One region of the Pantoea sp. RCC30.1 genome, then DNA from elsewhere that is predicted to be linked to it. Evidence: predicted binding sites of a transcription regulator. Region 1 holds the regulator's gene; each other region holds the start of a gene.

Region 1 (10,680 bases):
GTTACGCACTCCAGCCAGGGTAGAGAGTGTCACTGGTGCGAAAATCGCCAGATAAATCAGCAGGATTTTCGACGTCTCACCAATGCCGAACCAGATCACCATCAACGGAAGATAGGCGAGTGGCGGAATCGGGCGATAGAGTTCAATCAGCGGATCGAGCAGCCCGCGAGCTACCGGGCTGAGGCCCATCAGAATACCCACCGGAATGCCGATGGCAGCAGCCGCTGTCAGCGCAATCAACATCCGCGTCAGGCTGGCGGCCAGATGCTGCCACAGCGTGGCATCCATAAAGCCCTGCGCGCTGGCAATCAGCAGCAGCTTGCTAAATACCTGCTGTGGCGACGGCAGGAACAGCGGAGCAATCAGACCCAGCGCGGTCACGCCCCACCAGAGCAGCAACAGCAGAGAGAGACTCAGCATGCTCAGCGTAAAAGCAGTTGAAAACGGCCAGCGCAGACGACGGCGCACCGGCAGAGACTTGTCGTGGATTAACGCGCTCATGCAAACGCCTCCCGCTGATCAAATACCCGGCTCAGCACATATTCGCGCTGGGCGATAAACTGCGGATCGGATTTGATGCTGCGGCACGACTCGCCTGCAGCAAAGCGCTGACCAAAGCCTGGACGCAGTCGCTCCACGATGCGGCCCGGTCCTGGCGACAGCAGAATCAGTTCGCTGGCCAGGAAAATCGCCTCTTCTATATCGTGTGTAATTAGCAGGATCTGTTTACCGCTGTCGCGCCACAGCGTCAGCAGCAGGGTCTGCATCTGCTCGCGGGTAAAGGCATCCAGTGCACCGAACGGCTCATCCAGCAGCAGGAGTTGCGGATCGGTGGCCAGCGCGCGCGCAATGCCTACCCGCTGACGCTGACCGCCGGATAGCTGCCAGATGGCGCGCTTCTCCGCACCTTCCAGCCCCACCTGCCTGATGAGCTTCCGCGCGATGGCCTCGCGCGCCTGGCGCGACATCCCCGACAGCTGCAGGCCAAAAGCGACGTTATCCAGCACGTTGCGCCACGGCAATAAACCTTCATTCTGAAACACCACGCCGCGCTCTGCACCAGGCCCGGTCACCGGCTGGTTATCCAGTGTGATGCTGCCCGACTCCACCGGCAGAAATCCGGCAACCAGATTGAGCAGCGTGGTTTTGCCGCAGCCGGAAGGGCCGAGCACCACCAGCAACTCATGGCTGTCCAGTTGCAGATTGATATCCTGCAATACCGGCTGTCCGGCATAACGGGCATTAAGGTGAGCGATGCGCAGCATAGTGCCTCCTTAGGGTTTAACTAATGGCGCGACGAAACGGGAGGTCACATAGCTGCTGTAGTCGTTATCAGCCTGCGGCACTCTGCCCTGCGCTTTCAGGAACTGGGCGGTATCGACGATCGCTTTATTGACCGGCTTGCCCAGTTGCTCAACCTGCTGCTGCGCCGTGAGGTAGGTATTGCCTTTCACCAGACCCGGCACCTGCGCTTCCGGCACACCGCTGAGGCGAGAGAGTTTGCTGAGGTTATCGGGCTGCTTCAGCCAGCTGTCGGGGCTGTTAAGATAGGCCTGCTGTGCATCAAGCGCGCTGCGGGCAAAGGCGGTCACGATTTCCGGGTGCTGTTCGGCAAAATCTTTGCGGACTACCCAGACATCCAGTGTCGGCGATCCCCAGCTTCCTACTTCCGCAGAGTCGGTCAGCACCTTGCCCTGTTTTTCCAGTTCATTCACCGCAGGTGCCCAGACGTAAGCGCCATCAATATCGCCACGCTGCCACGCCGCAATAATCGCAGGCGGTTGCAGATTGATCAGCTGTACCTGCGACGGCTTGATGCCCCAGTGTTTCAGCGCAGCCAGCAGACTGTAGTGGGTGGTGGAGATGAACGGTACCGCGATGCGCTTGCCGATGAGATCTTTGGGAGTGGTGATGTTCTTCTTCACCACCAGCGCTTCAGAATTACCTAGCTGAGAGGCGAGTAAAAAGGCTTCTATCGGCAGCTTCTGCGCCGCCGCGACCGCTAACGGGCTGGAACCGATATTGCCAATCTGGACGTCCCCGGAAGCCAGTGCGCGTAATACCCCTGCGCCGCTGTCAAACTTTCGCCAGTCAACGCTTGCCCCGCTCTCTTTTGCAAAACTGTTGTCAGCCTGCGCCACTTTCGCGGGTTCGGCTGAGGTCTGGTACGCCACGGTGACATTGACCGCATCAGCCCGAAATGCCAGCAGCGCCAGCGCTGCGGCTAAGAAAGTTAAACGTGTTGCTGCCATGATCACTACCCCACCGTTTTTATAGTGAAGGCAGTGTCTCTGGGCGCAATAGTTTCATAAAGGAATTAAAAATTATCCCTAATAGAAATAAGTTCTTAGATCACTATCTGCAAAACTAAGCTGAAAATCGCAAATGCTGAAAATAGCTAAAGTAAGCAAAAATGTCAGGCGCTCACATTGTCCCTGTGCTATTGATATGCGTTCCCCATTATTGCCTGTTAAGGTCTGTGAATCGGATGTCGATCGAGAAAGTCGCTCAGCTGGCTGGCGTTTCCAAAGCCACGGTATCGCGGGTTCTCAACGCGCATCCCGGCGTAAAGCCCGATACGCGCGAGAAAGTTCTGGCGGCAATCTCTGCCTGCGACTATCAGCCCAACTTACTGGCACGTCAGCTGCGCACGGCCCAAAGCCACATGCTGCTGGTGCTGATCTCGGATATTACCAATCCTTTCTGTTCGCGCGTGGTTCAGGGCATTGAGGCCGAAGCAGAACTGCACGGCTATCACATCCTGCTTTGTAACTCCGCCTCACAGCTCCAGCGGGAAGCCGCCTATCTCTCCCTGCTGACCGGGAAAGTGGTGGATGGCGTTATTACCATGGATGCCGCCTCTGGTTTACCGGATTTGCAGGCGCTGATCGCCGGTGCGCCCTGGGTGCAGTGCTGCGAATTTGATCCGGATATACCCGCCTCCTCGGTCAGCATTGATCACCTGGAGGCAGCCCGCGACACCGTCCATTATCTCGCGGGGAAAGGGCGTAAACGCATCGGGCTGGTCAATGGCGATATGCGTTACCTCTACTCACATCATCGTGAAAAGGGCTACCGGCAGGCGATTGAAGAGCTGGGATATGCGTGGTCTGGCATCGCTTATACCCACGAAATCTCCTGTGAGGCAGGCAGCCAGGCACTGAGAGAACTCATGGCACTGCCGGAACGGCCAGATGCAGTGTTTGCGGTTTCAGATGTGCTGGCGGTGGGCGTGGTTCATGCAGCACTGGAAGCGGGTCTGCGCGTGCCGGAAGATCTGGCGGTGGTCGGGTTTGATGGCGTGCCGTTTACCCGCAGCCTCAATCCCCCGCTGACCACCATCGAGCAGCCGATGAACCAGCTGGGCGCGCGCAGCGTTCAGTTGCTGCTGCAGAAAATCCGCAACCCGAACGCGCCAGTGATCCGTGAGGTGCTGCCCTGGACGCGCGTTGAACGCGCGTCCAGCTGACTTAGTGCCAGATTAACAGCACGCAGGCGGCGGTCAGCAGCCCCATGGCGAGGTTAAAGATTTTCCAGGCGCGGCGGCTGCGCAGAATGCGGCCGATCATCGCGCCAAATCCCATCCAGATCACGCCCGAGACCAGATTAACCAGAAACATACCGACGCTTATCGCCACCACCGAATGGCGATACGCATCACCGGACAGACTGAAGCTGGCGACCGCGCCCAGCGCCATCAGCCAGGCCTTGGGATTGATCAGCTGCAGCAACCCACCCTGCCAGAACGGCATCGGCGCATCCGGCGCCTGGTCAGTTTCCAGTTTTTCATAACTGGCGGTAGCAATTTTCCACGCGAGCCAGAGCAGATAGAGGCTACCGGCGATTTTCAGCACCAGGTGCAGCGAAGGGTAGAGCAGGATTAGACCGCCTACGCCAAAGGCCACCATCAGCAGCATCACCTGCATGCCGATCATGATGCCAATCATCAACGGAATGGTGCGCAGAAAGCCAAAATTAGCGCCCGAGGCAGTGAGTAACATATTATTGGGACCCGGCGTAATGGCCGCAACCCAAAGAAATCCCAACATTGATAAGAAAAGACTCAGTTCCATGGCAATCGGGTACTCCTTACCCTGCAAGAAAAAACTTATCGAAGCTAACAGTGTGATATGGAACAGACAAGCTTTTAACACATGAAATTTACCGGACCGGAAAACGAGTACTTCACACCACCTGACAGTCTGCGCAACGCGCACCTGCAGACGATGCTGCCGCGCCTGTTACGTCGGCGTACCACCTTTGCTCCTCACTGGCAGCGACTCGATCTGCCGGATGGCGACTTCGTCGATCTCGCCTGGAGCGAAGATCCACAACTGGCGCAACATAAACCACGCGTCGTGCTGTTCCATGGGCTGGAGGGGAGCTTTCACAGCCCCTATATTCATGGCCTGATGAACATTTGCCGCGCGCGCGGCTGGCTGGCCGTGGTCATGCATTTTCGCGGCTGCAGCGGCGAACCTAACCGGCTCAATCGCATCTATCACTCGGGCGAAACTGAAGATGCCCGCTTCTTCCTGCACTGGCTGCGCACCCGCTGGGGCCACGTTTCCACCGCTGCCGTCGGTTTCTCGCTGGGCGGCAACATGCTGGGCTGCCTGCTGGGCCAGCAGGGCGCAGCCGCTGAGGTGGATGCAGCCGTGATTGTCTCCGCCCCGCTGCTGCTGGAACCGTGCAGCGTGAAACTGGAACGCGGCTTCTCACGTTTCTATCAATACTATTTGCTGGCGCAGCTCAAGAAAAATGCCCGCCGCAAACTGCACGCCTGGCCGGACACGCTGCCGGTCAATCTGGCGCAACTGAAAGCGCTGCGACGACTCCGCGATTTTGATGATGCGATTACTGCCCGCGCCCACGGCTTTGTCGATGCAGCCGATTACTATCATCGTGCCAGCGCCATGCCCTGGCTGAAGCACGCAGAGAAACCGCTGCTGATCATTCACGCCAAAGACGATCCCTTCATGAGTGATGAGGTCATTCCGCACAGCAGCCAATTATCTGCCACTATTACTTATCAACTGACACCCCACGGCGGCCACGTAGGTTTTGTCGGCGGCACGTTACGCCAGCCTGAAATGTGGCTGGAACAGCGCATCCCGCAGTGGCTCACCCCTTTTCTGGATAACTGATCTCGTGATTATTCCCTGGCAACAGGTCTCACCTGAGACCCTTGAAAATCTGATTGAAACCTTTGTGCTGCGCGAAGGCACGGACTATGGCGAACAGGAACGCAGCCTGCTGGACAAGGTGGCTGATGTACGACGCCAGCTGGAAACCGGCGAAGTGGTGCTGGTGTGGTCGGAACTGCATGAATCGGTCAATATCATGCCACGCAAAGAATTTCGTGGCTGATGCACCCGGCACCATTTCATGATAACAATGCTCATCGCCCGACCTCACAGGGAGCTTTTCTATGTCTGCACGTCATCCCATTATCGCGGTGACCGGTTCCAGCGGCGCAGGAACCACCACCACCAGCCTCGCGTTTCGCAAAATCTTTCAGCAGCTCGATCTTCATGCGGCCGAGCTGGAAGGTGACAGCTTTCACCGCTTTACCCGCCCTGAAATGGATATGGCGATTCGTAAGGCGCGCGATTTAGGACGTCATGTCAGCTATTTCGGGCCGGAAGCCAATGACTTTGGCCTGCTGGAACAGAGCTTTAAAGAGTATGGTCAAAGCGGACAGGGCCAGTCGCGTAAATATCTGCACACCTACGATGAAGCAGTGCCGTGGAATCAGGTGCCCGGCACCTTTACGCCCTGGCAGCCGCTGCCGCAGAACACCGACATTCTCTTCTATGAAGGACTGCACGGCGGCGTGGTGACGGCGCAGCACAACGTGGCCGAACAGGTCGATCTGCTGGTGGGCGTGGTACCGATTGTTAACCTGGAGTGGATTCAGAAGCTGGTGCGCGACACTGGCGAGCGCGGTCATTCACGTGAAGCGGTAATGGATTCCGTGGTGCGCTCGATGGAGGATTACATCAACTTCATCACGCCGCAGTTCTCACGCACTCACCTCAACTTTCAGCGCGTCCCGACCGTCGATACCTCAAACCCCTTCGCTGCCCGCGCTATTCCTTCACTGGATGAGAGCTTTGTGGTGATTCACTTTCAGGCGCTGGACGATATCGACCTCCCCTACCTTCTGGCGATGCTTCAGGGTTCGTTTATCTCGCATATCAATACGCTGGTCGTGCCGGGCGGCAAAATGGGGCTGGCGATGGAGTTGATCATGGGGCCTCTGGTGAAGCGGCTGATGGAAGGTAAACGGATAGAGTAAGAGGTCAAAAGGGCCTTTCCAGACTAATGCCAATGCCAATGCCAATGCAGGATGAATCTGACAGCAGCGAAAAAGCTTAACACGCAGGGAACCGGGCCAGAAGAGGAAAGCGTCCCGCGCCAGGGAAGGCGCGGGCCGAGCGGCCAGGGATTGGCTTAAACGACTTTCCGATCTGACCCGGTTTCCTGCGCAGGCACAGTCTTAAAGCAACCTGCATCAGATACTGGAAGTGAAGTTAGCAGGTCGGCAATGACCCTTGCGGCTACTAAAGCTCAATCACTTCATAGCTATGCGTAATCGTCACACCTTTACCCAGCATAATGGCCACAGAGCAATATTTTTCAGCAGAAAGATCCACCGCGCGTGAGACCGCTTTATCCTGGAGCGCTTTACCACTCACGATAAAATGCAGGTTGATGTGCGTAAAGATTCGCGGCGCCTCTTCACGACGTTCTGAGGTCAGTTTTACTTCACAATCAGCCACATCGTTGCGGCCTTTTTGCAGAATTGATACCACATCAATCGCGCTGCATCCGCCAGCCGCCATCAGCACCATCTCCATTGGGCTGGGCGCTTTATCACCCGAATTGCCATCCATCAGTATCTGGTGGCCGGATGAGGATTCTCCGAGGAATGTCAGCCCTTCTACCCATTTCACTCTTGCCTGCATGATTTTTGCTCCGGAATACGCAGTTTTCTCGCAAGAGTACGCTTTCGCCTGGTAAACAGCAATCCAGAGAAATCCACTCTTAGCTGAAGCGAGACAACAGAAGACAGTCGGCAAAAGCTGTGCTACAAACAGTGCTGAAAATATTTTTCGTCACCCGATGGCGAAGCCGGGAAGAATGATGCGCACTGCGCCTGATGCGGCCCGAATAATTTCCTGAAATGGAAACGCTTGAAGCTTTCACCGCCTGACAGGGAAAACTGCCCCCTGTATTTTGGGCACGATTACAACAGAGGATAATAGCGAATGGTTCTCGGCAAACCGCAAACAGACCCTACACTCGAATGGTTCCTGTCCCATTGCCATATTCACAAGTATCCATCCAAAAGTACGCTGATTCACCAAGGTGAAAAAGCAGAAACGCTTTACTACATCGTGAAAGGTTCCGTCGCGGTTCTGATTAAAGATGAAGAAGGCAAAGAGATGATTCTTTCCTACCTGAATCAGGGCGATTTTATTGGTGAGCTTGGCCTCTTCGAAGAAGGCCAGGAGCGCAGCGCCTGGGTACGTGCGAAAAGCGCGTGCGAAGTGGCGGAGATTTCCTACAAGAAATTCCGTCAGCTGATCCAGGTTAACCCCGACATCCTGATGCGACTCTCAGCGCAGATGGCGAGTCGCCTGCAGGTCACGTCTGAAAAAGTGGGTAACCTCGCTTTCCTCGACGTAACCGGACGCATTGCACAGACCCTGCTCAACCTGGCGAAGCAGCCAGATGCCATGACGCATCCCGACGGTATGCAAATTAAAATCACTCGTCAGGAAATTGGCCAGATTGTTGGTTGTTCACGCGAAACCGTGGGCCGTATTTTGAAGATGCTGGAAGATCAGAATCTGATCTCCGCACACGGCAAAACCATCGTCGTTTACGGCACCCGCTAATTCCTGTCACCCACGGCGTGATGGCAACATCACGCCGTTATTGTTTGTGTTGGGCCGATGTGGCGTCGAATCATTTACCATCCTGAAGTTAACTACGCTTTGCGGCAAACGCTGGTGCTCTGTCTGCCGGTAGCGCTGGGCTGGCTAGCTGGCGACCTGCAAAAAGGTCTGCTGTTCTCGTTAGTGCCCGCCTGCTGCAACATCGCCGGTCTGGATACCCCACACAAACGCTTCTTCAAACGCCTGATTGTTGGCGGCAGCCTGTTTGCCCTCGGCAGCTTTCTGATTCAGTGGCTTACCCTGCATGCGATTCCACTGCCGCTGATCCTCTTCGCTATGCCTCTGCTGCTGGGCGTCACCGGTGAAATCAGCCCGCTGCATGGCCGCCTGCTGCCCGGCACCCTTATCGCCGCCATCTTCACCCTCAGCCTGATTGGCCGCATGCCCATCTATGTCACCCCGCTGCTCTATATCGGCGGTACGCTCTGGTATGGGCTGTTCAACTGGTTCTGGTTCTGGCTGTGGAAAGAGCAGCCGATGCGCGAGAGCCTCAGCCTGATCTATCGTGAGCTGGCTAACTACTGCGACGCCAAATATACCCTGCTCACGCAGCTCACCGATCCGGAAAAGGCGCTGCCGCCGCTGCTGGCTCGTCAGCAGAAAGTGGTCGATCTGATCAACACCTGCTATCAGCAGATGCACATGTTGTCGGCAAGCCGCGATCACAGCCATAAGAGGCTGACGCGCGCCTTTCAGGTGGCGTTGGATCTGCAGGAGCATATCTCCGTCAGCCTGCATCGGCCGGAAGAGGTGCAGAAGCTGGTCGAACAGAGCCATGCCGAAGCGGTGATCCGCTGGAACGCCAAAACCATCTCTGCCCGGCTGCGGGTGCTGGCGGATAACATCCTTTATCACCAGCTCCCCGATCGCTTTGCGATGGATAAACAGCTCGGTGCGCTGGAGAAGATCGCCCATCAGCATCCCGACAATCCGGTGGGTAACTTCTGCCTTTACCACTTCAACCGCATTGCGCGTGTCCTGCGCACCCAGAAACCGCTGTATCAACGCGATCTGATGGCGGATCGCCAGCGTCGTCTGCCGCTGTTACCGGCGCTGCGCAGTTATCTCTCGTTTCGCTCGTCGGCACTGCGCACTGCCGGTCGCTTTGCGGTAATGCTGATGCTGGGCAGCGCGCTGGCGCTATTCTTCAACATCCCCAAACCCTACTGGATCCTGATGACCATTATGTTCGTCAGCCAGAACGGCTACAGCGCCACCCGTGTCCGCATCCAGCATAGGGCGCTGGGCACCTTTGCTGGTCTGGTCATCGCGGCCGCGACGCTGCGCATGGCGGTGCCGGAGTCGGTAGTGCTGCTGATCATGCTGGCGATAACCTTTATCAGCTATCGCTTTACCCGCCAGTTCTATGGCTGGTCGATGATTGGATTTACGGTCACGGCGGTTTACTCGCTGCAATTGCTGTCGCTGAACGGCGCGCAGTTCCTGCTGCCGCGACTGATGGATACGCTGATGGGCTGTCTGATTGCCTTTGGCGGGATGCTGTGGCTGTGGCCGCAGTGGCAGAGCGGCTTATTGCGGCAGAATGCCCATGACGCGCTGGAAACCTATCAGGATGCGCTGCGGCTGTTACTGGGCGACGAACAGTCATCGGAGAAACTGGCTTATCAGCGCGTGAAGGTTAATCAGGCGCATAATGCGCTGTTTAACTCACTAAATCAGGCGATGCAGGAACCCGCGTTCAACTCCCGCTACCTGAGTGATATGCGGCTCTGGGTCACGCACAGCCAGTTTATTGTCGAGCATATCAATGCGATAACGATTCTGGCGCGTGAGCACACCATGCTGACGACCGCATTGGCTGAACGCTATCTGCAATCCTGTGAAATCGCGCTGCAGCGATGTCAGCAGCGGCTGGAATATGATGGTGAAAGCTCACAGGTGAATTTGCTGGATGACCTGGAGAATATCAGCGAGGGACCGATCACGGTGGTGGAGCAACATGTACGACGCATTCTCGATCATCTGAGCGTGATGTACACCATTTCATCGCTGGCGTGGAACCAGCGACCACAACATGGCCGCTGGCTAATCAGACGCTTACGTAAAAACTAAGCTAGCCGTTAAGCACTTTGCCGACGGCGGTGGCGAAGCGGCTCATGCCCTCTTCAATGTCGGCCGGTTCGATAATCAGTGACGGGGCAAAACGCATCACGTCGGTTCCGGCTACCAGCACCATCACGCCTTCAGCGGCGGCGGCATTCAGAATGTCGCGCGACCTGCCGGCATGCTGAGGTTTCAGCGCTGCACCAATCAGTAGCCCCTTGCCGCGAATGTCGCTGAACAGATCATACTTCGCATCAATGGCCTTCAGCGCCGTAACAAAATGCTGACGACGCATCCCGACACCCGCCAGCACGTCCGGCGTATTGATAATATCCAGTGCCGTTTCGGCGATGGCGCAGGCCAGCGGATTGCCGCCATAGGTCGTGCCGTGCACGCCCGGCGCCATGATCGAGGCGATCTCGTTGGTGGTCAGCATGGCGCTGACCGGGAAACCGCCGCCCAGCGCTTTGGCTGAGGTCAGAATATCGGGTTGAATGCCATAATGCTCATAGGCGAACAGCTTGCCGCTGCGTCCCATGCCGCTCTGCACTTCATCCAGCACCAGCAGCGCCTGATGCTGATCGCAAAGCTCACGCAGTCCCTGCATAAACTCCTGCGTCGCGGGCACCACGCCGCCCTCACCCTGAAT
Region 2 (10,680 bases), on a different contig from region 1:
GCCACAGGCGAAACAGAAAAGTGAGGCGTGTCTGGGGAATCAGTTCATCAAGGCCATAGGTCAGAAACACCTTCATGATCAGATATAAGCGGCGGATCTCTCCAAAACTCATTTTGCCTCCAGCTGCGCCAGACGCGCATCAAGCGCCTCAAGCGAACGTTCCATCGCGTCAACCTCCTCAGAAAACCAGGCTAATTCCAGCGAGCCAGGCGCAACACGCCACTCTTCGGTTATAGCCTGTCCGAGATAATCCTGGCGACGCTGCACTTCACCTTTGAAAAAGCGTAATGCCTGTTGAGAGCGCTGACTAATGCCTTGTGCGGCGATATCGCCCACCCAGGGAGCCAGATATTCTGCCGGATCCAACTCAGCCAGATCCATCAGCGCGGAGAACTGCTGCACCACCTGCAGGTCACCTTCAACCTGCAGCTCACCGCTGCGGATCAGCGGCGTCAGCTGCTGGCGATCGCGCAGCTTCGGCAACGTTTTCAGTGAGGTGATCACCGTGCAGTCACTGCGATCCTGCCAGTCCGCTAACACATCCAGCTGCTGTTCACTGAAGACCAGCACCAGCGGATGAGAGAACTCATTCAGGCGCAGCGTCAGCACTTTGCCATTCAGGCGTTGCCGCGCCGGTTTCAGGCCGCGATCGCGATAGAGAATACGGTTCAGCACCGTTTCCAGGCCCGCGGTAATCAAGGGCGTCAGGTTCATTACCATCTCACTCAGAACTTAAATCCACGATGCAGCGCGACAATGCCGCCGGTCATATTGGAGTAAGTGGTATTTTCAAAACCAACATCGTTCATCATCGCCTTCAGGGTCTCCTGATCGGGATGCATGCGGATCGATTCGGCCAGATAGCGATAGCTCTCTGCATCCTGCGCTACCAGCTGTCCGATGCGCGGCAGAATGTGGAACGAGTAAGCGTCATACGCTTTGCTCAGTGGATCCAGCACCGGCTTAGAGAACTCCAGCACCAGCAGACGTCCGCCCGGCTTAAGGACGCGGAACATCGAGGCCAGCGCCTTCTCTTTTTCCGTAACGTTGCGCAGACCAAAGGAGATGGTGATGCAGTCGAAATAGTTATCGGGGAAAGGCAGAGCTTCTGCGTTGGCCTGTACATAACTCACGTTGCCAACCACGCCCTGATTGCGCAGCTTTTCGCGGCCCATCTTCAGCATGGAGCTGTTGATATCGGCCAGGACAACCTGACCTGTTTCGCCCACCAGGCGAGAAAATTTAGCGGTCAGATCGCCGGTACCACCCGCCAGATCTAACACGCGCTGACCGCGACGTACGCCGCTGCTGTCAATGGTAAAACGCTTCCAGATACGATGGACGCCAAACGACATCAAATCGTTCATCAGGTCATATTTTGCCGCTACGGAGTGAAACACGTCTGCGACTTTGTCAGCTTTTTCGCTTTTGGCGACCGTCTGAAAGCCAAAATGGGTAGTTTCCTGCTGTGATTCATCTGCCATCGGTTTTACCTGCTCCACAAACAATACTTCCCGAAGTGTATCAGAGTCACGGAAGTCAGGCACGCTGCGCCCATACTATTCGTGGAGGCGTCTCACACGCAGCTCACTTTCATCCGCATCCCTGTCGTCATCTGCATCTTCCTCTGCCCGGTTTTCCGGCATGGCACGTTCGGCCAGTTGCGGGTTGATGGGCCGTTTGATCTCCACGCCCAGCGCGCGAAATCCTTCTGTCTGCGCAATCAGGTTGCCACGCCCTTCTGACAGCTTTTTCATCGCCTCGCGATAGCTATTCTGCGCCTTATCCAGGCTGTGACCAATGCCGCTCATGTCATCAACAAACAGCCGCATTTTGTCATAGAGCCGGGTTGCACGATCGGCGATACGCTGCGCATTGCGGCTCTGATGCTCATAGCGCCACAGATTATTAATGGTCCGCAACGCCACCAGCAGCGTGGTGGGACTGACCAGCATGATGTTCTGCTGCAGCGCCTCGCCAATCAGCTCAGGCTGACGGTCAATCGCCAGCAAAAAGGCGGGCTCAACCGGGATGAACATCAGCACATAATCCAGCGATCGTAAGCCGGGCAATTGCTGATAGTCCTTTCGTCCCAGCAGGCGGATGTGTGCCCGCATGGCAGCGACATGCTCCTGAATCGCCTGCTCACGTTCGATCTCATCATCAGCATTGAAGTAGCGCTCATAGGCCACCAGCGTCATTTTGGCATCTACCACCACATCTTTACCCTGCGGCAGGCGCACAATGACATCCGGCTGCATCCTGCCCTGCTGTTCTGACTGAATACTCACCTGGGTTTCATATTCGTAGCCTTCACGCAGTCCGGAGGCTTCCAGTACCCGGCTCAGCACGACTTCACCCCAGTTACCCTGGATTTTATTGTCGCCCTTCAGCGCTTTGGTCAGGTTAAGGGCCTCCTGCGCCATCTGCGCATTCAGCTGCTGTAACTGCCGGATTTCATGGGTCAGGGTGTGCCGCTCGCGCGCCTCTGCGCCAAAGCTCTCATGTACCTGACGACGAAAGCCATCAAGCTGTTCACGCAGCGGGCCAATCAGCCCATCCAGACTCTGGCGGTTCTGTTCATCGACGCGACGGCCGCTGTTTTCGAAAATACGGTTGGCGAGGTTTTCGAATTGGGCGCTGAGGCGTTGTTCGCTGTTGGTCAGCAGACGCTGTTTCTCTTCAGCAGCGAAACGGGTCTCTTCAAGACGGATGGTCACTTCGCGCAACTCCGCTTCCTGCGCGCTATTAACCTCAAGCTGATTGCGCAGTTCACGATTGAGCTGTTCGCTTTCATTGCGCCAGTAATCAAGCTGTTGCAGTCGCTCATTGGCACCGCTCAGCGCGCCGTGAAGCTGACGCAGCTCCTGCTCACGCTGCTGCGTCTGCTGCTGAAGCTGTTCAATTTGCTGCTGCTGGCGCTGTTGCGCCTCTTCCTGCAGACGGCGCTCGGTCTGGAAACTGGCGACCTGATGACCGGCACGTAACTGTGCCAGCATCCAGCCAATCCCTAACCCGGCAAGCGCCAGACAGGCGCTGATGATGATGTGCTGATCCATGATTTCCCCGCGACTCAGGCTGCTGAGGGAAAAGGTAGAGTCGCACTGTATGAATGTCCAGACAATTTTAGCCGGACTCAGCCACTTACAAAGCCGCCACCGTCAGCTTTCCAGCCTGCCACTCATCAATCAGGAAAAATGGCATCGGCAGCAGCCATTCCCCCTTTCTAACCTGCGCCAGATAGTGCCAGGTTGTCTCGCCGGACGTGATCGCGACGCGCTGTCTGCTCCCCTCCTCGGCGCTGGATTTGCCGGTCATACTGGCAAAACCGGCATTGCTGCCAACGTGGAAATGCGGCGTCTGCCAGCGTACGGGCGCATGGTCAGGCCACGGCTGAGCCTGATGGAAATGAAACAGCTCATCATGGCTCAGGAGGCTTTCACGCACTGTCGGCCACAACGCCACCTTAAGGAAATACTGATCGGTGAAGCGTTCACTGCCCTGATACTGCGCAATGAAATCACGCATCGCCTGTTCCACACCCCGGAAGACGCCGTGACAGCCGCCCCACATCCCTGCCAGCAGCAGTTCGGTATGAGAGAAGTAGTCACGCATATGGTGGAACCAGTAAGGCGATGCCAGCCAGGCGTTAACCGCCATCGCTTCGCGCTCCGAGAGCAACGAGTCGGCATCGCGCACGATAAAGCGCTTCACAGCCGGATCGTCGAGCACCAGAAAACGCCACAGGGTTGGATACAAGGTTTTTTCGTGAGACATATCGATCAACTGGACGTGCGGCTGGTCAAGACGCTGCCAGACATGCTGCGGCACGCTGTCATCAAGGTAGATGCGGCAGACCCAGCCGGGATAGAACTCAGGCGCCACTTCAACGTTTTTGATTAAGGTTTCGCAGTAGCGTGGCTGATCGCCATACAGGCAGAAGGCGATAACATTCTGGTGCGGCTGACTGAGATCGACAGGCTCAGGTTGCGGAGCGGGAAACGCCATGCGCTGCCCCTGACTGAAACGCGCATCAGAACGCATCAGCGACGCCAGACCGTGACGCGCCACCTCGTCCTTTTTATCCAGCCAGCCACACACTTCGGTCAGGCCATCCAGCCAGGTTTCAGAGGCTGTCGCCTGCACAGCAGGCGGTGACTGATAAATCTTCTGATAGATTTTGTACGCTTTATTGTACTGACCCAGACGCAGCAGACATAACGCGTAGTCGCTCAGCACCTGCATTTGATTGGGCATTGAGCGCAGCACCTCTTCGCAGCATTGGGCAGCCAGCGCATAGTCGCCCTGTTGCATGGCGGCGCGGAAATGTTCGGCACTGCGTTCCAGCCGGGCACTGAGTGCGGCAGGATTAGCACCAGGGAGAGGACGTCGGACAGGAATGGTATTGCGCATAAACACTCTCAGGTTTCACTGAAATTACGCGCCGTTAACTACCGGCAGCAGGTTTTAGTCTGGACAAAAACCTGCTGCCTGACGCGGCCTACAGCAAGCGACGCGCCGCTTCGACCACAATCTTCACTGCGTCACTTTCTGTCTGTTTCATGGTGACCGCATCCGGGATCTCTTTCTGAGTACGGTTCACAATCACGCCCGCCACCATACCGGCCCGCAGACCCTGGCTGGCGCACATGGTTAACAGTGTAGCGGATTCCATCTCATAGTTAAGCACGCCCATCTCCTGCCACTCTTTCATCGAACCTTTGAAGCGGCTGACGACGCGGCCTGAGACGGTGTCGTAACGCTCCTGGCCCGGATAGAAAGTGTCAGAAGAGGCGGTGATACCGATATGGGTCTTCGCGCCACAGGCTTCTGCCGCGGCAACCAGCGCGGTGGTGCAGGCGAAATCCGCCACTGCCGGAAACTCCATCGGCGCAAAATGCAGGCTGGCCCCGTCCAGGCGAACCGATGCGGTGGTCACCAGTACATCGCCAACATTGATATGTGGCTGGATCGCGCCAGTCGTTCCAACACGCAGGAAGGTCCGCACACCGAGCTGTGCCAGCTCTTCGACGGCAATCGACGTAGAAGGACCGCCTATACCAGTTGAACAGACCACGACCGGCTTACCATCAATTTTTGCCAGCCATGAGGTAAATTCACGGTGTGAGGCGAGATGCGTGGCATCTTCCATCAGTCCGGCAATTTTCTTCACACGCTCCGGATCGCCTGGCACAATCGCTAGGGTGGCGCCCTGCAGATCGGCTTTAGTCAGGCCAAGATGGAAAACGTCAGACTGTGTCATTTTCAGACTCCTGTTAAGGGAAGGTAGCGCGCCACTCTACGCCAGCACGCTCGATAAATATGTGACAGCATTCACTTAAGAAAATGAAAGTTACATTTCAAGCCAGCTAAAATGTGATTGCTATCACACAATCAAATCTTCCTGGTCTGGATAGCCCTTCGCGAGGCTGTGTCTGGGTCACCGCAATGTTAAAGAGATGGATGATTTTATTCGCTGCTGATTCTGTTACCCGACACCTGGCGCGCAGGCTTTACAGCCAGGCTATAGTTACGTGATTGCGCAAATGCTTGCACGGAGAGAATAATGAAACCCAGTGATAATATGGCACAAAAACCGGCGACGGGCGGCTTTGCCCCTGCCGTGCAGCCCACCGCCTCTACGACCATCATTACCGAAAGCCCGGCCATTCACTCAGGTGAAACCTCAGTACCGAGCCAGGGCGAAAACATGCCGGCATTTTTTGCAAAGCCCCACTCTGCTGAAGGACCATTGCCTGTCGTACTGGTGGTGCAGGAGATTTTTGGTGTGCATGAACACATCCGGGATATCTGCCGCAGACTGGCGCTGGAAGGCTATCTGGCGATCGCGCCCGAGCTCTATTTCCGCGAGGGCGATCCTTCTGAATACAATGATATCCCGACGCTGTTCAGCGAGCTGGTCAGCAAAGTGCCTGACAGCCAGGTGCTGGCCGATCTCGATCATGCCGCCAACTGGGCCGCACGCAACGGCGGCGATATTCGTCGCATGGGCATCACCGGTTTTTGCTGGGGTGGCCGCATCAGTTGGCTCTACGCCGCGCATAACCCGCAACTGCGCGCCGCCGTGGCGTGGTATGGACGACTGACCGGTGAGCGCACGCTGAAGCAGCAGAAGCATCCTATTGATATTGCGGTCGATCTGAGTGCGCCGGTGTTAGGTTTGTATGGGGGCCAGGATGACGGCATTCCACTGGAGAGCGTCGAGCAGATGCGTCAGGCGCTGCATGCCGCCAATGCGACCGCCGAGATCATTGTCTATCCCGAAGCGGGACATGCGTTTAATGCTGACTACCGTCCGAGTTACCATGCTGAATCTGCCAATGATGGCTGGCAGCGCATGCTGACCTGGTTCAGGCAGTATGGTGTGACATCAAAATAAATGAAAAAGGGGCGCTTCTGCGCCCCTGCTTTTACCCATCGGGCCCCTTTCCTACGCCGTCTCCCCACGCAGTTTCTTCGCCGCCGTCACCATATTTGCCAGTGCCTGACGCGTCTCCTCCCAGCCACGCGTTTTCAGACCGCAGTCCGGGTTTACCCACAGCCGCGCTTCCGGAATCCGTTTCGCCGCCTTCAGTAACAGCGCTTCTATCCACTCCACGCTAGGGACATTAGGCGAGTGAATGTCATAGACGCCCGGGCCGATTTCATTGGGATATTCGAAGTCTTCAAACGACTCCAGCAGGTCCATGTCAGAGCGTGAGGTTTCAATCGTGATCACATCGGCATCCAGCGCCGCGATGGCGTCCATGATGTCGTTGAACTCGCAGTAACACATATGCGTGTGAATCTGGGTTTCATCCTGCGCGACCGCCGCATTCAGCCTGAACGCCTCTACCGCCCAGTTCAGATAGGCTGCCCACTCAGACTGATGCAGTGGCAGACCTTCGCGCAGTGCCGGCTCATCAATCTGAATGATCCCGATTCCCGCCTTCTCCAGGTCTTCCACTTCATCACGTAGCGCCAGCGCGATCTGCTTCGCGATGGTTTCACGTGACACATCTTCACGCGGGAATGACCAGCAGAGAATCGTCACCGGACCGGTCAGCATTCCTTTTACCGGCTTATCCGTCAGCGACTGGGCATAACGGGCCCACTCAACGGTGATCGCTTCAGGACGACTGATATCGCCGATGATGACGGGCGGTTTCACACAGCGTGAACCGTAGCTCTGAACCCAGCCATTCTGGGTGAAGACAAATCCGTCCAGATGCTCGCCGAAGTACTCAACCATGTCGTTACGTTCCGCTTCACCGTGCACCAGCACATCCAGTCCCAGCCGCTCCTGCTCGGTAATCGCCTGTTTAATGTGCTCCGCTATGCCAGTGCGGTAATGGTTGCTGTCGAGACGGCCCTGCTTAAAGTCGAGGCGCAGGCCGCGAATTTCCGTGGTCTGCGGAAAAGAACCGATGGTCGTGGTGGGCCAGGCCGGCAGATTGAAACGCTGACGCTGCAGAACTGCCCTTACCGGATAAGCGCTCAGACGTTCACTGTGCTGCGGCGTGATGGCCTCCAGACGCTGGCCCACCACCGCATTGTGCACGCGGCGGGAGTGAGCACGGGCGCGCACCGGTGCGCTCCAGGCGTCCAGCGACCTCGCATCATTCTTGTTCAGTGCCTGACTCAGCAGCGAGAGCTCAGCACATTTCTGCAACGCAAAGGCAAACCAGCTTTTGACTTCATCATCAAGACGGGTCTCGACGCTCAGATCGATCGGACTGTGCAGCAGGGAGCAGGAAGAGCCGATCCACACCTGCTCACGCTCTTTGATCAGCGGTTTCAGACGGCTGAACCAGCGGCTTAGATCGGCTCGCCAGACGTTACGTCCGTTAATTACACCCAGCGACAGCAGCCAGCTGGCGGGCAGTTGCTGATTCAGTTGCTGAATATCATCGCGGCCATGAACCAGATCGACATGCAGGCCCTGCACGGGCAGCGCATGAATCACATCAATGTTCTGGCCGATGCTGTCAAAATAGGTGGTCAGCAGCAGCCTGCAGTGGCCCTGCAGTGTGTCATACGCTGGCTGGAAGGCTTCGCGCCACGCCTGCGGCAGCTCCAGCGCCAGGGCGGGTTCATCAATCTGTACCCATTCGATACCGCGCTTTGCCAGTTCCGCCAGCACCTGCTGATAGACCGGCAAAATCGCCTCCAGCAGCGACAGACGTTCAAACGGCTCGCCTTTGACTTTACCCAGCCACAGATACGTCACCGGCCCGAGCAGCACCGGCTTGATGTTATGGCCCAGCGCCAGTGCCTCATCAACCTCGTCCAGCAGTTGAGTCCAGGTCAGTTTAAATGTCTGGCCCTGGGTAAATTCCGGCACGATGTAGTGATAGTTGGTGTTAAACCATTTGGTCATTTCTGCCGCCGCCGCAGGCTCGCCGGTCGGCGCACGCCCGCGCCCCACGCGAAACAGCGTATCCAAATCAACGGTGTCCTCTTTGTTCTGATGACGAGCAGGCACGTTGCCCAGCAGCAGGCTGGTGGTCAGCACATGATCATACCAGGCGAAATCACCAACCGGCAGCAGATCAACGCCCGCCTCTTTCTGTTGTTGCCAGTGTCGCGCACGCAGCTCGCGGCCCGTCGCCAGTAACGCCTGTTGTGTGCTGTCGCCCGCCCAGTAACTCTCCAGTGCTTTTTTCAGTTCACGGCGCAGGCCAATTCGGGGAAAGCCGAGGGTATGGTTCAGGATAGTCATGTGCTGTTCTCCAGATAATCTTTCACTTTGGCTGAAATGGGCAGCCAAAGATGTTTAGCCGTCCAGATGTTTACACTGCTATACTCTGCGGGTACTGTATGTTGCTCAAGCGCAATATGTTCATTTTCGATGTGAAGGACTCTCATGATCGAACTCAAGCACCTGCGGACGCTTCAGGCTCTGCGTAATACGGGATCGCTGGCGGCGGCGGCGGCCCAGCTTCATCAGACGCAATCGGCGTTATCTCACCAGTTCAGCGATCTGGAGCAGCGGCTGGGATTCCGCCTGTTCGTCCGTAAAAGTCAGCCACTGCGTTTTACACCGCAGGGCGATATTCTGCTGCAGCTGGCAGAGCAGGTGCTGCCGCAGATTCAGCAGGCTTTGCAGGCCTGCCATGAACCACATCAGACCACGCTGCGGGTAGCGATTGAGTGTCATAGCTGCATTCAGTGGCTGACTCCCGCGCTGGATAAATTCCGTCAGAGCTGGCCGCAGGTGGTGATGGATTTCAAATCGGGCGTGACCTTTGATCCCCAACCCGCCCTGCAACAGGGTGAGCTGGATGTGGTGCTGACCTCCGATATTCTTGCGCGCTCTGGCCTGTTCTACTCACCGATGTTTGATTATGAAGTCCGGCTGGTGCTGGCGACGGATCACCCGCTGGCGCAGGTTGAGCAGATCTCGCCGGAAGATTTAGCCGATGAAGTGTTGATGATCTATCCGGTACAGCGTCAGCGTCTGGATATCTGGCGTCACTTCCTGCAGCCCGCTGGCGTCAGTCCGGCCCTGAAAAGTGTGGATAACACCCTGCTGATGATTCAGATGGTGTCGGCGCGGATGGGGATTGCGGCACTGCCGCACTGGGTGGTGGAGAGTTTTGAGAAGCAGGGTCTGGTCGTCACGCGCACGTTGGGTGATGGGCTCTGGAGCCGTCTTTATGCCGCCGTGCGCGAAGGGGAACAGCGTCAGCCGGTGCTGGAAGCCTTTATCCGCTTTGCCCGTCAGCATGCCTGTGAGCATCTGCCGTTTGTGCGAGACGCCGCGTTGCCCGGTGCGGTGTTACAGCGGTAAGTCAGCAGGCACAAACCTGCGCGAGAGCGGGTAAAATCCCCTATAATGCGCAGCCTGTAGACTGACCATGAGAAGATCTCACCATGACTAACAATGATATTCTGCGCAGCGTGCGCTACATGCTCAACCTGAGCGATGCCAAAATGGTGGAGATTTTTGCGCTGGCGCAATGTGACGTGCCGCTGGCGGATATTCAGGCGTGGCTGAAAAAAGATGACGATGCCGCGTTCCGTCCCTGCCCCGATGTGCTGATGGGTTATTTCCTGAATGGCCTGATCTTTTACCGTCGCGGCAAAAGCGAAGATGCACCTGCGCCATCGATTGAGCGCAAGATGACTAACAACATCTTCATGAGAAAGCTGCGCATCGCTTTTGATCTGAAAACCACCGACATCCCTGATGTCCTGAAGCGCGTGAATTTTACCGTTTCGCAGGCCGAAATTGGCGCGATTTTTCGCAAGCCTGATCATAAGAACTATCGCGAGTGTGGCGACCAGATTCTGCGCAACTTCCTGAAAGGGCTGGCGATGATTCAGCGTCCTAAGAGTGAAAAGCCTGCTTAACGTCTGTTGCTGATCGCTTCGGATACCTGCGTGGTCAGAAGTGGCGCATCTGATCGCAAAGAAAGCCTGCATCCATGCAGCACGGCCTCGCCATCCCTGGCTCGGACGCTTTGCTCCTCAGTTGCGCCACCTCTTCCCTCAAGCTTCTACATGGCTTTTAAAATGGCAGCGCCTGGCTGACACGAAGGAGGGAACGCGGGTCACGGAGTAAAGCGTCCGTCGCAGGGATGCGACGGCCGAGGCTACAGGGACGTATTTACGCCGTCTTTGCGGAGCTGACCCACTTTCCCGAGTGGAACGCACGACATCCACCACAGGGAGGTG
Region 3 (10,680 bases), on a different contig from region 1:
TAGTGATCGAGGCCATACTTCACCGTATCGATCACATCGCTCGACGGCGTAGAGACGCCGAGGATCGTCATACGGCCAGAGGCGTTAATCACCGGCTTCAGCCCATACTTTTCATATACCGAGGTCATGCGCTATTCCTTCTTCAGTCGCGATCCACGTACCAGCGACCACCGCCGCCAGCGGAACCAGATGCTTCTCACCGGTTACCTCTTCACCTTCTGAATCGATGAAGGGCCGGGCTTTCTCTTGCACGCTAAAAACCGTCAGATCGGCGTCGTAGCCGATTTTCAGCTGGCCTTTGCGCAGCAGGCGCAGTCCGGCTGCCGCGTTAACCGTGACGCAGTCGATCACCTGTGGCAGCGTCATGCCAACGCTTAAGAATTTCGACATCACATGCGCCAGGCTGTGAACCGGCCCGGCCAGACGATTGCGGCAGTAGATGTCAGAGCTGATAGTGTCAGGCAGAACGCCCTGCGCAATCGCCATCTGAGCGACTTCAAAGCTGAAACTGGCGCTGCCGTGGCCAACATCGAGTTTTACGCCCCGCGCGATAGCCTGTTTGACCGCCGCTTTAAGTTCACCCTGTGGTGTCAGGATGCGGTTGGGTTTGCCATTAAAGCAGTGCGTAATGATGTCGCCCGTAGTGAGCAGATCGGCAATCTGATCGAGATTGGGCGGATTGTTGCCAATGTGAACCATCAGCGGCAGACCGCCGCTCTCCTGCTGAATTGCCTTAGCTTTTATCAGCGGCTGGACGCCGTTCTGACCGACCACGCTGCTGCTGATACGCGCCTTGAGGCCGACAATAAAATCGGGCAGTCGCGCTACGGCCTGCTGCACCGCCTCGCCGTCGATTTGCGTCATGTCGGCCAGCTCATTCTGGGTGACGATGCCGGTGCGGGCGATATTAATCAGCGCATAGACGTGAGTCTGCGCCGCGCGCGTCAGCTGGTAGAAATCATCAATATGTTCTGCGCCGGTACTGCCCGCATCGACAACCGTGGTGACGCCATACGCCACGCCAATCGCGTCCGCTTCATCATGATAAATCGGTGATTTGGGATAGCAGTGAACGTGGGAGTCGATCCAGCCGGCACTGAGGTAGTAGCGGCCAGCCAGATCGCGCTCGCGCTGTGCCTTGCCCTGCAACGTGCCCACGTCGGCGATGCGGCCATCCTGCAGCGCAATGTCGACCACCTGCTCATCACTAAGGCGCGCATTGCGGATAATCAAGTCGTACATGGTTTCTCCTTAACGGCAGCCCGCTGCCGGACTGCCGGTGAGATTCAGAGAGCAATCGGGAACAGCGCACCCAGGATCATCGCGCCGAGGATCGCGCCGCCGGTAATCGGCTTGTTCCAGAGATAGAACAGCAGCGCACCCAGCAGCGAACCCAGACCAATCGGAATGGAGGCCGCCATAGCGGACAGGATGATCAGCGGACCCAGAAAGCGCCCTGAGGCATTACCTGCCCCCATCATCACGTCTGCGCCGTAGGTGGAGTCGCTCTGATTGATGGTGAATTTACGCGCCAGAATAATCAGGTAGCCAATCGCCACACCAATCACCAGGCCCGTCGCCAGCGAGGCCGCGAAGTTCGCCACCGGAAAGACGATGCCCGCACCCAGCAGCAGGGCCGGAACGCCCAGCCCGACGCCGGTCTGGATCGCGCCGCCGATATCCAGAATGCCCACCAGCGAGCCTTCGATAATGCGGGCGAACAGGAAGCTGGCACCAAAGGCGGCGACCGCGCCGTAGACGCCGGTCTCCATGCCTGCGCGCAGCATAGACACAAACGCCACTTCGTTAAACGCGCCGATACCATAGAGGTAGTACATGTGGGTCCCGGCAAAGACGCCAGAGGAGAGCAGGCCAACAAAGATCGGGAAAGACCAGTCGGCGTACCAGAAGCCTTTATTTTCGTTCATCGCATCGCCTCTTATTTGCCGCTGACTGAGTTGTGGATCATGTCGAGCCAGCCGGGAATGCCGAGCTGGAAGGACTGCAGTAGCTTCATGTCGAAACCACGGAAGAAGCCGCTCAGCACAAACAGCAGCACGATGGCGGTCATCATGACTTTGGTGACCCGGTTCCAGCCGCTCTCTTCCACGCCTTTACCGATCAGGATACCCAGCACCAGTCCTGGCACGGCATTGCCCATGATCAGCTGCGCCAGACCGCCAAAGATGGTGGCCCAGAAGCCTGACTTTTTGCCTGCGTCGATCGCTGCCAGCCAGAAGATCACTGGCATCACCGTGTTCACCAGCAGGTTTGCGGCGGGCACCAGCACTTTGACCGCAGTAACCTGCAGCGCAGCCGGAACCGCCGAGGCGGTTGAGTTGAGGAAGGCGACCACGATCATGCCGATGATGCCGCAGGCGATGGCCATTTTTTTCGGGTCATGCAGCGTCTCCGCCACATTACGATTCTTCACCATCAGGGCAGCCGCCCCCCAGTTTGGAATGATGCGATGATCCACATCCTGCGTGAATGAACCGGCTGCGACAGACGATGCCCAGGCATTGAAAAAGAAGCCAAGACCAAAGGAGAAGTGGGAGGCCGGATCGCCTTCGCACGAGTTCAGCTCGCCCAGCGTACGAAAGGCGCCCATGCCCTGGGTGGTGGGCGCGTGAAACATGCGCGCAGCGCCCGCACCGACGCCAACCCCGACCAGCCCGCCAATGATCAACGACTTAAACAAAATGATTAAAAACATGTTGTTGTACCTTGTTGTCGTTTTTACCTGCCCTGCCTCAGCCGCACCATCGCCCCGCCTGACTGCCGCGCGATCGCGACAGCTGAGAATCGGGCAAACGGCTGGCTGATGTGAACAGGCTCTGTTTTATGATGCCGCCGTGAACGTCACCTGTTCGGTGTCGAAAACGGTGACGCTGACGGTGATCTCCAGCGTGACGCTGAAGCTCCTCCGCTGGCGCGCCAGAAAGAAGAAGAGAAACTTCTCGGTTTTGACGCTCTCCTGCGCGCGCAGCACCCGGACATCCTGAGGTTCAATGCGCAGCAGAATTTTTTGCGTCGCGCGCAGAACCTGGTTCTGCACCCGACTCAGGGCATCGGCAAAGGCTTTCGCTTTGGTGTCGCCTTTGCCCTCGACCGTCACCTGGGTAACGTATTGTTCTTTCATAATCAGCTGCCGTGCTTCTTGTTCCAGGCCTGCACCAACCGCTCACCTAACTCTTCTTTATCCATAAAGCCGAAGCCCAGCACCGTTGCACCTTCATTAATGGCGGTGACGCCTTCGTCGACAGAGCGCATGCCATGTTTAGCTTTGTAGCCGTATTTGTTCTGCGCGGTAATGGCGCCTGCGCCGCCGCTGCCGCAGAACGAGATGCCGAAATCGGCATTTTCTGCCTTCATCACGTCACCCAGTTTCATGTCAGCCGCCACGCCTGGCACCACGATGGCACGGCCACCCGCTTTTTCGATGCCCGCAGCTACTTTCTGGCCTTTACCTAAACGATCACCAATCACGACTGTTACCATCTTGTATTCCTCTTTAGTTGTTTGATCGCGCGACTTCAATATGCACTGACAGCAGCCAGGCCTCTTCGCGGGGGAGATTGCCAAACAGATCGACGACCTGCTGCGCCAGCGCGACCGTTTCCGGCGGAATATCCTCAAACAGCTCCGCTTCCACTTCGGGCAGCGGCTCTCCGCTCAGCGAGCGTGACGCCATGGCACCGACATGCGATTGCAGCATCTGCTGTTGAACCGCATTGGGCTGAATGCCATGCTGCTGATAGATCGCCGCAATCTGCGTCATCACGCTGTCAGCCAGCTGTTGCACTTTCTCCGGTGGCGCTTCATACACCGGGACGCCGTTATTGCTCACCTTGCTACTCCTGTTAAACCGGATAATTCGCGTTAGAAACAAATTAACGGTCCTCACCCCAGCTGTGGAGAGGCAACATTTCCAGCAGCAAGTGGAAATTGAAGTGAAGGTTGTGCGTCAGATCGCAGGCTGCACGTTTAGTGCGACACGCGTCACATAATGCGCAAAATGATGGATTTAATGGTTACAGGCGGTGATGTTGTGCGGCGACAGGTGTGACGTGTTGAGGTTCAGGGGGCAGTGATAAGCAGAAGTGATGGTAAAAGTCGCCGGTCGGGCTGACCGGCGATCTGATTAACGGAATTTCTTATGGTTGGTATTGCGGATGTCATCAAATTTGGCCGCTTCGCGCTTTGCGCCATCCACGTTGTTGGCTTTCGCCAGCGCGCTAACCACGTCGATCTGTGCGATGAGTGAGTCGAGGCCCGCGTGATAATCTTTGACCTGCGCGCTGTCAGCAGGCTGACCTTCCAGCTTATCTGGCGTCGATTTTTTAGCATCCTGCGCCGCGGCACGCATTTTAGTTAACGCCTGCTGCATCTCCTGTGCATTGTCACTTTTCTTGACGATTTTCAGGTTCGCATTCAGCGTGTCCATATCCTGCTCCAGATCCGCCGCATAGAGGCTGACGCTGGAGAACAACAGAGAAGCCGACAACATTGCAATCACATGCTTACGCATCATTACTTCCTTTTTATTATGATGAAAAAAAAGCAGCCAACAGGCTGCTTCAGGAATCCATCTTATTGTCCCGCTATCTTCATCTCAGGCAGTAACACGGAACCGCACTGGATATTGCTACGGGTTTCAATATCGTCACCAATGGTCACCATGTTGCGCCACATCTCTTTGAGATTTCCGGCGATAGTGACTTCGCTAACCGGGTACTGAATAACGCCATTCTCGACCCAGAAACCGGCCGCTCCGCGTGAGTAATCACCGGTAATGGCACTGACGCCCTGGCCCATCAGCTCGGTCACCACTAATCCGGTGCCCATCTGCTTCAGCAGCTCGTCAAAGCTGTGGCCCTGGCCAGCAATGCGCCAGTTATGGATGCCGCCAGCGTGACCGGTGCTGGTCAGGCCCAGTTTACGGGCTGAATAGCTGGTCAACAGCCAGGTCTGCAGTACGCCATCTTTAATGATGTCGCGCGCCTGCGTCCGCACGCCTTCGCTGTCGAATGGCGTGGAAGCCAGCCCTTTCAGCAGATGCGGCTGTTCATTGATGGTTAGCCACTCTGGCAGAATCTGCTGACCCATGGAATCCAGCAGGAAGGTCGATTTACGGTAAACGCTGCCGCCGCTGATCGCACCAACCAGATGACCGAATAAGCCGGTCGCCACTTCAGAGGCAAAAATCACCGGGGCTTTCATGGTCGGCAGTTTACGCGGCGCCAGACGAGAGAGCGTGCGGCGTGCGCACTCTGCACCTACCCACTCCGGGCTTTTCAGATCTTCAAACGCGCGGCCAATGGTATAGGCGTAATCGCGCTCCATGTTGCCATCCTGCTCGGCAATCACGCTGCTGGAGAGCGAGTGACGGCTTGAGCAGTAGCTCTGCAACATACCGTGACTGTTACCAAAGACTTTGATGCCGACGTGGCTGTTAAAACTGCCACCTTCGGTGTTGATAATACGCTTGTCTGCACGCAGTGACGCCTGCTCCGCCTGTGCAGCCAGTTCAATGGCGCGGTCTGCATCAATCTCCCACGGATGGTAGAGATCCAGGTCCGGCGCATCATAGGCCAGCAGCTCCGCGTCGGCCGGGCCAGCAAACGGATCGGGCGAGGTGTAGCGCGCAATATCAATCGCCGCCTGCACGGTACGTTTGATCGCGTCCGGACTAAGGTCGGTCGATGAGGCGCTGCCTTTACGATTCTGATGATAAACGGTGATGCCCAGCGCACCGTCGCTGTTGAATTCGACGTTTTCCACTTCGCCATAGCGGGTGCTGACCCCGATGCCGGTGGTTTTACTGACTGCCACTTCCGCGCTGTCAGTGCTTGCTTTAGCCAGTTCAAGTGCCTGCGCAATGGCCTGCTCCAGTACTTTTCGCTGTTCTGCAACCTGAGTAGATACGTTCATCGACCTGCCGTCTAATCTTATGTGTGAATGATTTGAGTCTATCAGAGTCAGAGAACAATTTCGCAGTCACCCGATAAACTGGTAGGATTAGCCTCTTTTTTTTGGGAGCCCGGAAATGACCAAACAGCCCGATGAGTGGCTCGACGATGTGCCAGATAATGACGAAGAAGAAGATGAAGAGATTATCTGGGTCAGTAAGAGTGAAATTAAACGCGATGCAGAAGAGTTAAAGCGCCTGGGTGCCGAACTGGTTGATCTGGGTAAAAACTCGCTGGATAAAATCCCGCTGGATGAGCGCCTGCGTGCCGAAGTCGAACTGGCGCAGCGCATCAAGAAAGAAGGTCGCCGTCGTCAGCTGCAGCTGATCGGTAAACTGCTGCGCAGTATTGATGTGGAGCCGATCCGCGTTGCGCTGGATAAGCTCAATAATCGCCATAACCAGCAGGTTGCGCTGTTCCATAAACTGGAAATGCTGCGCGATCGTCTGATTGAACAGGGCGATGAGGCGATGAGTGACGTGATTGCGCTCTATCCCGAAGCCGATCGTCAGCAGTTACGCAGCATGATCCGTAACGCGCAGAAAGAGAAAACGGGCAACAAGCCACCGAAGTCTGCCCGTCAGATTTTCCAGTATCTCCGCGAACTGGCCGAAGCGAAGTAATGCCATGGCGGGCAGCCTCGCCCGCCACCCGGCAGAGCATTTACCGATAGATGTAGAGAATACCGGTGCGCAGCCGCAACTGGCGTTCGCTCGACGTGGCAGAACGTCCGATATCGCCAAAGGTGACGTAAGGCACCCAGACGCGATCGTTGCCAGGCGCATAATCGAACTGTAACTCCTGTTCGTAGTCATCATGTTTATTGGCAAACAGTTTCGCATCGGCGTGCTTATATACCAGCTTATAGGTGGTCGTCAGCCGATCGCTTTTATTCCGCAGATAGAGATCAAAACGGTTAGCAGTGCGATGCCGTTCAGTATCACAATAATCAATGCCACCGGTGCGGCATTGATCCTCATGCGCATAATCCGTCAACTCAAGGCGGTACAGCCCGCCAACAGACCAGCGATCGTTAATTTTATACCAGGGTGCCACACCACATTTCTATTCAGTGCGCGAGGAGATAAACTCTGGCTGAATAAAAGCTGATACTGTCCAGTGTCCTCCAGTAATACGATTTCAGAAAGGTCACCTCCACCCCATTTAACACGGTGTCGTTATAATTGGAGAGAGTAATATTGTCAGGAATAATGATGTTAAGAGAGGCGCCCGATATGGGCGCCCCTGATGTTATGCCAGCCTGTCCAACAGCTTCTGATGAATGCCACCAAACCCGCCGTTGCTCATAACCAGAATCGTGTCGCCTGGCTGAGCAGCTTTAGCCACCATCTCCACCAGGGTATCGATATCCGCGCTCCAGTGTGCAGGCGGAATGCACGCTTCTGCCACGTCTGAAACCTGCCATGGAATATGGTGCGGCTGGAACAGGAACACCTCATCCGCACGCGCCAGTGACGGGGCCAGATCGTTTTTGCTGACACCCATCTTCATTGTGTTGGAGCGTGGCTCCAGCACGGCCAGAATGCGCGCTCTGCCGCCCACTTTGCTGCGCAGGGCAGCCAGCGTCGCCAGAATCGCGGTCGGATGGTGCGCGAAGTCATCATAGACTTTGATGCTGTTGACTTCGCCACGCAGCTCAAGCCGGCGACGTGCATTGATAAAGGTATTCAGTGCCTGGCCTGCATCTTCCGGCTTCACACCCACATGCCGCGCGGCAGCAATTGCCATCAGTCCGTTATGCATGTTGTGTTCGCCAACCAGTCCCCAGTTCACTTCCCCGACTTTCTCGTCGTCGAGCCAGATTTCCCAGTGAGACGCATCGTTGGTCAGCTTCTTCGCCTGCCAGCGACCGTGCTCGCCAACACTCTCCTGCTCGCTCCAGCATCCCATCGCCATCACCTGTTTAAGGTTAGGATCATGTTCCGGCAGCAGGATCTTGCCCTGCCCCGGCACGATCCGCACCAGATGGTGGAACTGCTTCTGGATCGCCCGCAGATCGTCGAAGATATCGGCGTGATCAAACTCAAGGTTGTTGAGGATCAGGGTGCGTGGGCAGTAATGGACAAACTTGGAACGCTTGTCGAAAAACGCGCAGTCGTACTCATCCGCTTCAATCACGAAGAATGGACTTTTTCCTAATTTTGCCGAGACATCGAAGTTTCCGGGCACACCACCAATAATGAAGCCGGGTTCAAGGCCGCAGGCCTCGAGAATCCACGCTGCCATGCCTGCTGTGGTGGTTTTGCCGTGGGTTCCGGCCACTGCCAGCACCCAGCGATCGCGCAGCACGAAATCGTGCAGCCACTGCGGGCCAGAGAGGTAGGGAATGTTGCGTTCCAGCACCGCTTCCACACAGGGGTTACCGCGCGTCATCGCATTGCCAATGATGACTAAGTCAGGCACCGGATCGAGCTGGCTGGCGTCGTAACCTTCCGTTAATTCAATGCCTTGCTGTTCGAGCAGGGTACTCATTGGCGGATAAACGTTGGCGTCTGAACCGGTCACCTGATGACCAAGTGAACGAGCCAGCATCGCCAGACCGCCCATAAAAGTGCCACAAATCCCGAGGATGTGAATGCGCATAACATGATCCATTACTCAAAAGTTCGGCGCACAGTGTAACGCCGGTCGCAGACGGAAGAAACGGATTAGGACTATGGTTTTTGAAGTTCATTCGGCTAAACTGCGTACGCATCCGTTGGCAGACTGTTACGCGTGCTGCCACTCCATCGAAGATTCAGGGAATGTGTTATGAAAACGTTGGGCGAATTTATCGTCGAGAAGCAGCACGACTTTCCGCACGCCACAGGTGAACTGACGGCGCTGATTTCAGCTATCAAGCTGGGTGCCAAAATTATCCACCGCGATATTAATAAAGCCGGTTTAGTGGATATCCTCGGTACCAGTGGCGTGGAGAATATTCAGGGCGAACAGCAGATGAAACTGGATCTGTTTGCTAACGAAAAACTGAAGGCAGCACTGAAAGCACGTGGCATCGTCGCCGGTATCGCTTCTGAGGAAGAAGACGAGTTCGTTATCTTTGAAGGTGAGGAAAACGGTAAATACGTAGTGCTAATGGATCCACTGGATGGTTCTTCTAACATCGACGTTAACGTTTCCGTCGGCACCATTTTCTCTATTTATCATCGCGTCAGCGAACCTGGCACGCCAGTAGTTGAAGCGGACTTCATGCAGCCGGGCAACAAGCAGGTCGCAGCCGGTTACGTGGTCTACGGCTCATCCACCATGATGGTTTATACCACCGGTGCAGGCGTGCATGCGTTTACTTACGATCCGTCACTGGGTGTGTTCTGCCTCAGTCACGAACGTATGACCTATCCACCGACTGGTTACACCTATTCGATCAACGAAGGAAACTACATTCGTTTCCCGCAGGGCGTGAAGAAATATCTGAAGTTCTGTCAGGAAGAGGATCTGCCAACGCATCGTCCTTATACCTCACGTTATATCGGCTCGCTGGTGGCGGATTTCCATCGTAACCTGCTGAAAGGCGGCATCTATCTCTATCCAAGCACAGCCAGCCATCCTCAGGGTAAGCTGCGTCTGCTGTATGAGTGCAACCCGATGGCGTTCCTGGCAGAGCAGGCGGGCGGTAAAGCCACCGACGGACAGAGACGTATTCTGGATATTCCACCGGTCACGCTGCATCAGCGTTGCCCGTTCTACTGCGGTAATGAGGCGATGGTGAACGACGTTGAGCGTTTCCTGGCTGAGTTCCCGGATTGCCGTCAGGGTTAATCTGACAGTAGTATAAAAAGTCATATAAAAAGGGCGCGATTTCGCGCCCTTTTTGTTTTTACGCCGTCTGCAATCTGAACTGCGCCATAGTTGCCTGAAGCTGATCGGACTGCGCTTCCAGCGACTGAGTCGCGGCGGTTGCCTGCTCAACCAGCGCGGCGTTCTGCTGCGCCGCCGCATCCATCTGAGTGACGGCCAGATTGACCTGCTCAATGCCGCGGCTCTGCTCGTCGGAGGCCATCGAGATCTCTTTCATCAGTGCCGTGACGCGCATCACCTCACCAGAAATCTCATCCATGGTTTCACCCGCGCGCGTCGCCATCTCGGTGCCCTCTTTGACCCGTGATTGTGAATCACCGATCAGCGTACGGATCTCTTTGGCTGCGTTAGCACTGCGCTGTGCCAGCGTGCGCACTTCATTTGCCACTACCGCAAAACCCCGGCCCTGTTCGCCTGCGCGCGCCGCTTCCACGGCGGCGTTGAGCGCCAGGATGTTGGTCTGGAAAGCGATGCCGTCGATCACGCTAAGAATGTCGCCGATACGATTGGAACTGTCGGTGATCTCATGCATTTTTTCCATCACGTAGCAGACGACTTCAGCGCCGCGATCGGCGGTATCAGAGACCGCGTTAGCCAGTTGATGTGCCTGCTGTGCGTTGCTGGCGTTAAGCCGCACGGTTGCTGTGAGCTGCTCCATGCTGGCCGCCGTCTGCTCCAGCGAGGCGGCAGACTCTTCGGTGCGCTGCGACAGATTAACGTTACCCGCCGCCAGTTCACGGCTGCCGATGTCGATCTGCATACTCGCTTCGCGTACCTGACTCACCGAGGTCCGCAACGACTGCTGCATCCCGCTCAGCGCATGGTTCAGCCGACCCAGCTCATTGTTGCTGGACGGTGGCAGCGCCTGGGACAGATCGCCCGCCGCGAT

The links. The regulator CRP, encoded in region 1, controls carbon source genes, mostly activating them, when cyclic AMP is high. The targets are predictions, from matches to a motif close to ATGTGANNNNNNTCACAT.
Region 2: a site for CRP is predicted at 5,375-5,392, ahead of udp (uridine phosphorylase). Genes of this name have one in related genera too.
Region 3: a site for CRP is predicted at 3,991-4,008, ahead of AC2LB6_RS07065 (glycine dehydrogenase). Genes of this name have one in related genera too.

The regions. Positions count from the first base shown of each region.
Region 1 is NZ_JBXUHX010000004.1:199,302-209,981, reverse strand. Features, by position in the region: gene tauC (taurine ABC transporter permease TauC) at 1-501, opposite strand, end outside; gene tauB (taurine ABC transporter ATP-binding subunit) at 498-1,265, opposite strand; gene tauA (taurine ABC transporter substrate-binding protein) at 1,275-2,252, opposite strand; gene AC2LB6_RS06145 (LacI family DNA-binding transcriptional regulator) at 2,489-3,469, shown strand; gene AC2LB6_RS06140 (LysE family translocator) at 3,471-4,073, opposite strand; gene AC2LB6_RS06135 (hydrolase) at 4,155-5,147, shown strand; gene AC2LB6_RS06130 (YheU family protein) at 5,152-5,370, shown strand; gene AC2LB6_RS06125 (phosphoribulokinase) at 5,432-6,301, shown strand; gene AC2LB6_RS06120 (OsmC family protein) at 6,567-6,971, opposite strand; gene crp (cAMP-activated global transcriptional regulator CRP) at 7,275-7,907, shown strand; gene AC2LB6_RS06110 (YccS/YhfK family putative transporter) at 7,965-10,040, shown strand; gene argD (bifunctional acetylornithine/succinyldiaminopimelate transaminase) at 10,042-10,680, opposite strand, start outside.
Region 2 is NZ_JBXUHX010000003.1:14,936-25,615, forward strand. Features, by position in the region: gene ubiB (ubiquinone biosynthesis regulatory protein kinase UbiB) at 1-112, opposite strand, end outside; gene ubiJ (ubiquinone biosynthesis protein UbiJ) at 109-714, opposite strand; gene ubiE (bifunctional demethylmenaquinone methyltransferase/2-methoxy-6-polyprenyl-1,4-benzoquinol methylase UbiE) at 726-1,484, opposite strand; gene rmuC (DNA recombination protein RmuC) at 1,560-3,059, opposite strand; gene AC2LB6_RS04190 (tetratricopeptide repeat protein) at 3,145-4,413, opposite strand; gene udp (uridine phosphorylase) at 4,502-5,263, opposite strand; gene AC2LB6_RS04200 (dienelactone hydrolase family protein) at 5,567-6,400, shown strand; gene metE (5-methyltetrahydropteroyltriglutamate--homocysteine S-methyltransferase) at 6,452-8,722, opposite strand; gene metR (HTH-type transcriptional regulator MetR) at 8,867-9,793, shown strand; gene AC2LB6_RS04215 (YehS family protein) at 9,877-10,356, shown strand.
Region 3 is NZ_JBXUHX010000005.1:171,772-182,451, forward strand. Features, by position in the region: gene AC2LB6_RS07035 (DgaE family pyridoxal phosphate-dependent ammonia lyase) at 1-128, opposite strand, end outside; gene AC2LB6_RS07040 (amidohydrolase/deacetylase family metallohydrolase) at 112-1,242, opposite strand; gene AC2LB6_RS07045 (DUF4310 family protein) at 1,287-1,928, opposite strand; gene AC2LB6_RS07050 (DUF4311 domain-containing protein) at 1,940-2,716, opposite strand; gene AC2LB6_RS07055 (DUF4312 family protein) at 2,843-3,142, opposite strand; gene AC2LB6_RS07060 (SFCGS family glycine-rich protein) at 3,145-3,501, opposite strand; gene AC2LB6_RS07065 (glycine dehydrogenase) at 3,515-3,850, opposite strand; gene cybC (cytochrome b562) at 4,145-4,531, opposite strand; gene pmbA (metalloprotease PmbA) at 4,594-5,934, opposite strand; gene yjgA (ribosome biogenesis factor YjgA) at 6,050-6,595, shown strand; gene AC2LB6_RS07085 (oligogalacturonate-specific porin KdgM family protein) at 6,636-7,028, opposite strand; gene mpl (UDP-N-acetylmuramate:L-alanyl-gamma-D-glutamyl-meso-diaminopimelate ligase) at 7,224-8,576, opposite strand; gene fbp (class 1 fructose-bisphosphatase) at 8,745-9,752, shown strand; gene AC2LB6_RS07100 (methyl-accepting chemotaxis protein) at 9,811-10,680, opposite strand, start outside.